One region of the Lysinibacillus sp. FSL H8-0500 genome, then DNA from elsewhere that is predicted to be linked to it. Evidence: riboswitches for the same ligand, from Rfam matches in the RefSeq annotation. Region 1 holds a riboswitch; each other region holds the start of a gene.
The links. A riboswitch is a leader RNA that binds a small molecule or an ion and turns the genes downstream of it on or off. The one in region 1 is predicted to bind lysine.

Region 1 (3,289 bases):
GCTACTAGATCGCTTGTATCCATTACGAAAATGTGTGCAATTACCCTCTAAAGTTTGCTTATATTATCATATGAACCAATGTTTAGCACCGTGTGTCAAAGACATTGAGCAGCAAGTTTACCAAGAGATGATTGAGGATATAACGAAATTTTTAAATGGCGGTGTTGAGGCTGTTAAAAAGGAGCTTGAAACGAAAATGCTTGCAGCTGCTGAAAATTTAGAGTTTGAGCGGGCAAAGGAGTTCAGAGATCAAATAGCACATATTGAAACAGTGATGCAAAAGCAAAAAATTGTGTCAAATGATACAACAAATCGTGATATCTTTGGCTATGCGGTTGAGAAAGGTTGGATGTGTGTTCAGGTGTTCTTTGTGCGACAAGGAAAACTTATTGAACGTGATGTCTCGATTTTTCCAATTTATCGAGAGGCAGAGGAAGAATTTTTAACATTTGTTGGACGCTTTTATGAAAAGCCAGAGCATATTAAGCCAAAGGAAATTTTTATTCCACAGGCGATTGATGCAGCTATTTTAACAGAATTATTAGCGATTAAAGTATTAACGCCAAAGCGAGGGCAAAAAAAGGAGCTTGTTGAGCTTGCAACCAAAAATGCTGAAATTGCAGTAGCAGCAAAATTCCAGCTGATTGAACGTCAGGAGGAACGAACAATCGGTGCATGTGAGGCACTTGGGGAAGCAATGGGCATCTCTGCGCCACTGCGGATTGAAGCCTTTGATAATAGCCATATGCATGGAACCGATGCCGTTTCTGCCATGGTGGTGTTTGTCGATGGTAAACCTGCTAAAAAGGAATATCGTAAATACAAAACACGTACAGCTGCCAAGCATGATGATTATGGAGCGATGCAGGAGGTAATACGTCGTCGCTATACACGTGTTTTAAAGGAAGGCTTGCCGTTCCCAGATTTAGTGTTAATTGATGGTGGGAAGGGACAAATGGAAGTGGCTCGGGAAGTATTAGAGGATGAGCTTGGGCTTGTTATACCAATTGCAGGTTTAGCAAAGGACGATAAGCATAATACATCCCAGCTACTGTTTGGCGATCCACCAGAAGTGATTGCCCTAAAGCGAACAAGTGATGGCTTTTACTTGCTACAGCGTATTCAAGATGAGGTGCACCGCTTTGCCATTACTTTCTTGCGTCAACAGCATGAGAAACATGCTATTCAATCGGTGCTTGACCATATTGAGGGTGTAGGACCAAAACGAAAGCAGCAATTGTTAAAGCATTTTGGTTCAGTAAAAAAAATTCGCGAGGCTAGTGAGCTTGCTTTACAGGAGGCTGGGATGCCAGCTAATCTAGCAAGCAATATTTATGCCTATTTTCAGCAACAATCATTGTCAACGGAATAAACATATGCTAAGGTTATGGATACAAAGGCTAGACAAATTAAATACTTCACTATTGAAGTGATGATAGAGGTGCAAGGTTCAAAAGTAATGCGATTGAGGATGAACAAATCCTAGGATATTGTGTGAAAGGGGAGCTTGCCGAAGTACAGCATTGTTGTTTCCATTGTTGTACTGGTTTTGCATTTAAGAGATGTAAGACTGTCGATTCTAAACGTTTCGGAGAGCTATCACACATGGGCAAATTACCTTGATTGTACATGTTACTAGCAGCTTTCACGTTATGTGGAGGCTGCTTTTAGTTTTCCAAAAAACAGAGAGGGGAATAAAAAATGGCTAGAATTGTTATGAAATTCGGAGGGGCTGTTTTAGCCTCCACTGAACAAATTCAAGAAATGGCTCAAAAGGCTATTGTCGAAAAGGATAGAGGGCTGGATGTGGTGGTAGTAGTTGCAGGCATGGGGCAAGCTGCAAATGAGATGAAAAGAATGGTTCAGCATTTAACAGATGAAGTATCGAAGCGAGAGCTAGCTGTACTTATGTCAACTTGCTCGCAGCAATCAAGTGCTTTATTAGCTATTGCCCTACAAGAAGCTGGATATGGTGCAGTGGCATTAACAGGATGGCAAGCAGGTATTCATACAGATAGTATGTATAGTCATGCACGTATTGACTATTTAGATGCTAGCCGCATTGAAGAACATTTTACACAAGGCGATATTGTAGTTGTTGCTGGAGAACAGGGCATTGACGATATGGATAATGTAACAACGCTTGGCAAGGGAGGCGCTGAAACAGCCGCTGTTGCGCTGGCTGTAGCATTGGATGCAGAACGTGTTGATATTTATACAAATGTTGATGGTGTTTATACAGCAGACCCTCGTTATGTCCCAAAGGCTCAACAGCTTCAAGAAATTTCCTATGATGAAATGCTGGAGTTAGCCAATTTAGGATCACATATTATTCATCCACGCGCTGTGGAGTTAGCCAAGAAATTTCAAATGCCGGTGATTATACGCGCTAGCAGAGGAGAATCAGTTGGTACTTTATTGAAGGAGGAAGTGGAGATGGAGAAAAATTTAGTTGTACGAGGTGTAGCCTTTGAATCCGATATTATTCGTTTAACAGTTGGGTATGATGCCTATTCCGATGCTTCATTGGCGGATATATTTACAGTGCTTGCAGAAAATCGCATCAATGTAGATATTATTGTACAAGCCATTATTGATGGGTTAAAACCGACTGTGTCCTTTTCCATTTTAAAAGAGGAGTTTGCGGAAGCATTACGTGTTTTAGAGGATAGTAAATTATCACTAGGCTTTAGTTTTGCAGATTTTGAAATTGGACTAGCAAAAGTGTCCATTATTGGTTCAGGTATGGCATCTAATCCTGGCGTGGCTGCTCGGATGTTTGATCGCTTACGCCGTGAAAATATCCCTGTCAAAATGGTTAGCACATCTGAAATCAAAGTATCGGTTGTTGTACCACAGGATGATATGATTCAGGCAGCAAATGCATTGCATAATGAATTTAATTTAGAACAAGCGATTCACATATAATAATAGTAGAAACCGTATTTTTATGTACTAGGTATGATCCAAAATAATTTGCAAGAAAAAAGAGGGTGTTCTCAAAATCATTTGAGAGACCCTCTTTTCGTTACTCTGTCGGAATTGTCTGGATGATACGTTCCTTCACATCCCATTTTACCGTAAACATAATATACTGCTGCTTTTCACGCTTTTCATCATAGCATTCTGTTAGATAGCCATTTGCCAATTGGATTTGCTCAGCTATAAATCCTGCCTCTAGTCTAAAGCTACGCTGCTTAATTTGCAATAATTCAGGATCATTTGTCAAGTGGAAAATGCGCCCGTCCTTTGATTCCTTGATTAGCTCTAATGTACCCCAACAGGCATC
Region 2 (3,289 bases), 1.8 Mb from region 1:
AATTGTTAGCTTTACTAAGTCAGAGAAGTAGATGGGAAACAAGATTTGAACTGAACCCCGAATAGGTTCACTTTTTTAAAGTGTCCACTAGTCGGGGTTCAATTTATAATGATAGCTACATCCTTTTTTATTAAACTGTCTACCAAATAGGGTTTAGTTCAAATTTTGTTGTCCCCATCTGCTTTTATTTAATGGATATATTCATCTCGAGAGGCTCGCATTGAGCAGAGGAAAAGTACTATAGCTACAACAACAAAGAGCCAGCCTGCAATATTCCAACCACCAAATAGATCATGCAAGTAACCAAAAAGAATAGGGCCAATTGCAGCAAATAAATAGCCTAATGATTGGGCAAAGCCTGATAAATCTGCAGCCTCAAATGCAGTGCGGGTGCGAAGTGTAAAGAGCATCATTGCTAAGGCGAATGAAGAGCCACCTGCTAGCCCTAAAAGAATCATCCATAATACCCCTAAACTTGTCCATTCCATTACAACACCTACAAAGCCTACTAAATAGAAGGATGTAAACATAAGAACAAGAGGTCGCTGTGAAGCCATTTTACTGGCAAAAATGGGTACAGCCAATGCCATTGGAACTTGTGAAAATTGCATAATGGAAAACATCCAACCAGCTTTGTCAGGAGCTAACCCTTGAGATATGTAGATTTCTGGAATCCAAGCCGCTGTCGTATAAAATAATAAAGACTGCAAGCCCATTGCACCTGTTACTGCCCACGTAAGCGGTGATTTCCATAATGGTGTACTTGATTTTTTAGCTGTAGTAGCTGGTTCAGGCTTATTTGATCTCAATTGAGGTAGCCATATTAAAATCGTTAATATAACCAGTACGAGCGCAATAGCTAAGGCTCCTTGCCAGCCTAATGAAGAGTTGGCTATTGGATAGCTTATTCCGGCCCCAACACCAGCTGTTAAATTCATCGACATTGTGAAAAATGCCATGAGTAAGCCTATATGATATGGAAATTTTAATTTTAATAAACCTGGAATCAATACGTTTCCAAAGGCTATTGCTACACCAATGAGTACAGTACCAAATACAAGCAATCCTGTTGTACCAAGTGAGCGTAGGACAATCCCTAAAGCTAACAGAATTGTTGATAAAAATAATGTGAGCTCAAGCCCTAGTTTACGTGCTACAACTGGTGCAAATGGTGATACAACAGCGAAAGCAAGCAAGGGAATCGTTGTGAGAAAGCCTGCTAATACATTGGAAATACCAAGATCATCCCGTATAAAGGAGATAATTGGACCCACAACTGTTAGTGGCATTCTCAACGTAGAAGCTATAAAGATGACTCCAAAGACTAATAGTAAAGTTTTTCCTCTCCAGCTAATTTTTCTACTTGAATAATTAGTGGATTGATGATTTGATGTCAAAATAAAGTCCCCCTGTTCATAACCATTCTAATTGGACTACTATAACACTTTATCACATTATTAAAAATAGTAGAAAATTCATAAAAAATAGAACATTTAACGTTGTATTGAAACGGCAAAGGTCTTATGTTAGTATAATAAACATCATAAATTTAATAATTATATGCCTCATGTTTGTATTGAGGTAGAGGTCGCAGTATTTATAAGTACGCTAATTGAGATGACAAGCATTGAAGAGATTGGTGGAAAGGAAATACTGCCGAAGTGTAAGGGGCCTTGAAAACCTTATGCTGGGGCTGTCTCCGAAAGGAACAGAACTGTCACGTTTACACAACGTGTTGAGCTATCATTTAGAAAACTGAGGATTAACTTAGCCATCACAGTGTTTATGTGATGGCATTTTTTTGCCTCATAAACAGGAAGGAAGCTATATCATGAGTGAAATAAAAGTAAATCAGCTTGGTCATAAAGCACCGAAGCTGAAAAAAGAATTAAAAAGTCGCCATATTACAATGATTTCTTTAGGTGGAACAATTGGGACAGGATTATTTTTAGCCAGTGGTGGGGCCATTGCACAGGCAGGTCCTGGGGGTGCATTGCTTGCCTATGCTTTAATCGGTGTGATGGTATACTTTTTAATGACGAGTTTAGGAGAAATGGCTGCTTATATGCCATCATCAGGCTCCTTTAGTACGTATGCTACTAAATTTGTAGATCCAGCTCTAGGCTTTGCATTAGGCTGGAACTATTGGTATAACTGGGCAATTACAATTGCGGCAGAAATTGCAGCTGTATCCCTGATTATGAAATATTGGTTCCCCGACAGTTCATCAGTGTTATGGACAATCCTATTTATTGCAGTTGTACTCATGTTTAATTTATTATCCGTGAAGAGCTACGGTGAGAGTGAATATTGGTTTGCAATGATTAAAGTGGCAACGGTTATTGTATTTATTATTATTAGCATATTAATGATTTTTGGCATTTTAGGTGGACAAGCGCCTGTAGGCTTTACCAATTTCTTTATTAGTGATGGACCGTTTCATGGTGGCTTCCTTGCGACATTTGGTATTTTCCTTGCCGCTGGATTTTCATTCCAAGGAACAGAGCTGCTTGGCGTAACTGCTGGTGAAACAGATGATCCAGGTAAAAATATTCCAAAGGCAGTGAAATCAGTATTTTGGCGAATTATTTTATTTTATATTTTAGCGATTGCTGCAATCGGGCTGTTAATTCCATTTACAGACGAGCGCTTATTATCAGAGGATATCGCTGTATCACCGTTTACATTAGTGTTTGATCGCCTAGGTATTGCCTTTGCAGCATCTTTGATGAACGCTATTATTTTAACGGCAATGCTATCAGCAGGGAATTCAGGGCTATATGCAGCATCTCGTATGCTATGGCAATTAGCCGTAGATGGCCATGCACCTAAACTTTTCATAAAGCTAAGCCGTCGAGGAATTCCAATCTATGCATTGCTTGCAACATTGGCTGTAGGCTGTTTAGCATTTTTAGCATCATTTTTCGGAGACGGTGTTGTATATATGTGGCTGTTAAATGCTTCAGGAATGTCGGGCTTTATCGCATGGCTAGGCATTGCCTTTAGTCATTACCGCTTCCGTCGAGCTTTTGAAGCACAGGGCTTAGATCCAAAGCTGTTACCGTATAAAGCCAAACTATATCCGTTTGGACCGCTCTTTGCCTTTACCGTTTGTATGATTGTTGTAATAGGTCAAAACTACACAGCCTTTATGGGTGGTAAAATTGATTGGTACGGCGTTCTAGTCTCTTATATTGGGATACCGCTATTTTTACTGCTATGGCTTGGCTATAAAATTAAGCATAAAACGAAAATGCTGCCACTTGAACAATGTGATTTACGTTAGATG
Region 3 (3,289 bases), 960 kb from region 1:
AGAACATAATTTTAACATGGTTCATCCCAACCGCTGATGCCGCTTCGTATTGACCTTTATCAATCGACACAATTCCGCCACGCACAATTTCTGCCATATAAGCACCTGTGTTCAGTGAAACAACAACAATCCCTGCTGTGATAAAGTGCATATCAATACCAAATGCAATATCTAATCCGTAATAGACAACCATCGCCTGTACAATCATTGGTGTACCACGGAAAAATTCAACATAGCATGTTAGTATAAAATTAATAAGCTTTAAACTATAAAATTTCAAATTCTTTTTACGAACAGGAATCGTATGCATAATTCCAATGAAAAATCCGATAAATGCACCAATAATTGTACTAATAATCGAAATTAGTAATGTATAATACGCACCTCGTAAAAACATTTGCCAGTTGTTTTCAATAATTGAAAGTATCCATTCAAGACTCATGATGATCCTCCTAACAAGCGGGTGTTGCTTGTGTATATCTTTTTTGTTCTAGTATTCTATGATGGCTAGAACTGTATCATTATGTAGAGAGGTTCTCATTTTAATAATGATGAAATGATAGTGCACGGACCAATAACTAGTCCGTGCAATGTTATTATTGTGCTGCTGGTTGCTGCTTAATTGCATCTTCCATAATTTGCTGACGCTCATCTTCAGAAATACCTTGTAGGATTTCATTGATTTTATCGAGATTTGCATCATCTTTGCGTAAGCCTACAGCAATAGATGTGTTTGAAAGATCTGTTTCAAAGCCTTTATTTTCTTCAAATGAAACATATGAGAATTTATCGTTCGCTGCAGCAGCAGAAATACCCTCTGGACGCTCTGCTACATAGCCATCAATTTTACCAGCCTCTAAAGCAACACGCATTGCTGGGAAGTTTTCCATCGCTGTTTGCTTCTCTACACCCTCAATTTGATCAATAACATTATAGTTTGATGTATTTAATTGTGATGTAATTTTAGCACCTGAGAAATCTTGAATTGATGTTGCCTTTTCAAATTCACTGCCTTTTTTCACAACGATCACAAAATCAGATGTGTAATAGTTTTCTGTAAAATCAATTGTTTGCTTACGCTCTTCAGTTGGCGACATACCTGCGATAATGGCATCAATTTTATTAGACTGTAGAGCTGGCACTAGACCGTCCCATTCCATTTTAACAATGACTAACTCTTTACCTAAACCTTCAGCGATTTTTTTCGCCATTTGTACATCATAGCCACCTGCATATTCTGCATTATCGGCAATTTTTACTGCACCATTGGCATCACCTTGCTGTGTCCAGTTGAATGGTGGATAACCAGCCTCCATGCCGATGCGGAATTCACCGCCACCTTCTTCACTATCAGCTCCAGCATCACCTGATCCCTCTTCTTTTTTGTCGCTAGTGCCACATGCAGCTAGCACAATTGCCGTCATGATCGAGATCATTAGTAACAACCATTTTCTTTTCATGCAAAGCTCCCCTTTTCTGTCAAAAAATAAAACAACTGTACTAAAAAAGACCTAAGTATTTGAACTTAGGTCTTACCTTTTATAACAGTTGCCCAAATCCTCACTATAATTTCCATATTTCCGAGATAGCACAACCTAGTAAATCTGGAAATCATTTTACTAGGACAGTCCTGCACTTATTCACTGCAGACCCAGCATAAAAGTACGAGCTCCTTTTATACTTCGGCGATATTTCCTTCTTCATTGCGTCTTCGCTTGCTTGTACTCAGCAATGAACTAATAAATATCGCGCCTCTACCTCACTTATTGACAACAGTGAGGTTTGTCTATTTAATTGCTACTTAGATACTACTATAAAATGTATCTATTCGTCAAGGTAATTTTATCATTTTTCTGACTAATGACAATATTAGGTGTTTATACTTTCTCTATCCAACTTATAGCAATCTATTTTTAGTGAGAATCCCTCTAAATTCAATAAATTTTTAATAAAAAAAAAGTCATCTATATGTAAAAAGATATAAGCATTTGATATTTCCAATGACTTTTAGACCTTCTTTTTTAGAGGTTGCTTGCTTCATGCTTATAGAGTTTATCGTAAAATAGATCTGCTATTTATTTATGAATAAACAACTTTGCTCAAAACAACAACCCTGCTAAGTGACATCAGCAGGGTTGTTTTAGCCACAAGGGCATTATGAATTTAATAATAAATCTTCTGGGTTTTCAAGTAATTCTTTAACAGTTTTAAGGAAGCCTACAGAATCTTTACCATCGATAATACGGTGGTCATAAGAAAGTGCTAAGTACATCATTGGGCGAATTTCAACTTCACCATTCACTTCTACTGGGCGTTTTTTAATTGTGTGCATACCTAGGATAGCAGCTTGTGTACCATTCATGATTGGTGTAGACATTAATGAACCAAAGACACCACCATTTGTAATTGTGAATGAACCGCCTTGTAAATCTGCTAAGCCTAATTTTTTATCGCGTGCTTTTTTCGCTAAATCAGCAATTGAATCTTCAATTTCAGCAAAGTTTTTACGGTCTGCATCACGAACAACTGGTACGACTAAGCCTTCTTCTGTTGATACAGCTACACCGATATCATAGAAGTTGTTTAAGTGAATTTCATCACCAACGATTTGAGCGTTCACATATGGGTATTTTTTCAGTGCTGCTACAACTGCTTTTGTGAAGAATGACATGAAACCAAGTTTAGAGCCTGTTGACTCGAAGAATTGGTCCTTTTTACGAGAACGTAAAGCCATTACATTCGTCATATCTACTTCGTTAAATGTTGTTAGCATTGCTGTAGATTGTTTTACTTCAAGTAAACGTTTCGCAATTGTTTGACGACGACGACTCATTTTTTCTACAGTTACACGTGATTCATCAACTGCTGGAGATGCTGCTTTTGGTGCTGCTGGAGCCGCCGCAACTGGTGCAGGTGCTGTACCATGTGCTGCTACATCTTGCACACGTACACGACCTTGTGGGTCTACTGGAGATACCGCTGCAAGATCAATGCCTTTTTCACGTGCCAGTTTACGCGCTGCTGGAGATGCGATCACACGCTCACCAGATGTTTCTTCTACTACTGGAGCTGCTGCAACTGGTGCAGGTGCTGCTTGTGGCGCTACTGGAGCTGGCGTTGCTTCAGCTGGAGCCGCTGCTGGTGTAGATGCTGCACCTTCGCCTGCTTCTACTACTGCGATCACTTGACCAACTAGTACAGTATCGCCTTCTTCAGCTAAAATTTGTGTTAATACACCTGCTTCTTCAGAAATGATTTCAGCGTTTACTTTATCTGTTTCAAGTTCAAC

Region 2: linked by a shared signal. The riboswitch ahead of MHB44_RS01715 (amino acid permease) and the one ahead of MHB44_RS16110 (aspartate kinase) in region 1 are both predicted to bind lysine.
Region 3: linked by a shared signal. The riboswitch ahead of MHB44_RS11610 (transporter substrate-binding domain-containing protein) and the one ahead of MHB44_RS16110 (aspartate kinase) in region 1 are both predicted to bind lysine.

The regions. Positions count from the first base shown of each region.
Region 1 covers NZ_CP150292.1:3,391,130-3,394,418, reverse strand. Annotated here, with positions in the region: gene uvrC (excinuclease ABC subunit UvrC) at 1-1,372, shown strand, start outside; lysine riboswitch at 1,429-1,607, shown strand; gene MHB44_RS16110 (aspartate kinase) at 1,702-2,928, shown strand; gene MHB44_RS16105 (YslB family protein) at 3,029-3,289, opposite strand, start outside.
Region 2 covers NZ_CP150292.1:369,649-372,937, forward strand. Annotated here, with positions in the region: gene MHB44_RS01705 (hypothetical protein) at 1-65, shown strand, start outside; gene MHB44_RS01710 (MFS transporter) at 189-1,397, opposite strand; lysine riboswitch at 1,575-1,751, shown strand; gene MHB44_RS01715 (amino acid permease) at 1,832-3,286, shown strand.
Region 3 covers NZ_CP150292.1:2,428,184-2,431,472, forward strand. Annotated here, with positions in the region: gene MHB44_RS11605 (amino acid ABC transporter permease) at 1-442, opposite strand, end outside; gene MHB44_RS11610 (transporter substrate-binding domain-containing protein) at 597-1,460, opposite strand; lysine riboswitch at 1,579-1,765, opposite strand; gene odhB (2-oxoglutarate dehydrogenase complex dihydrolipoyllysine-residue succinyltransferase) at 2,156-3,289, opposite strand, start outside.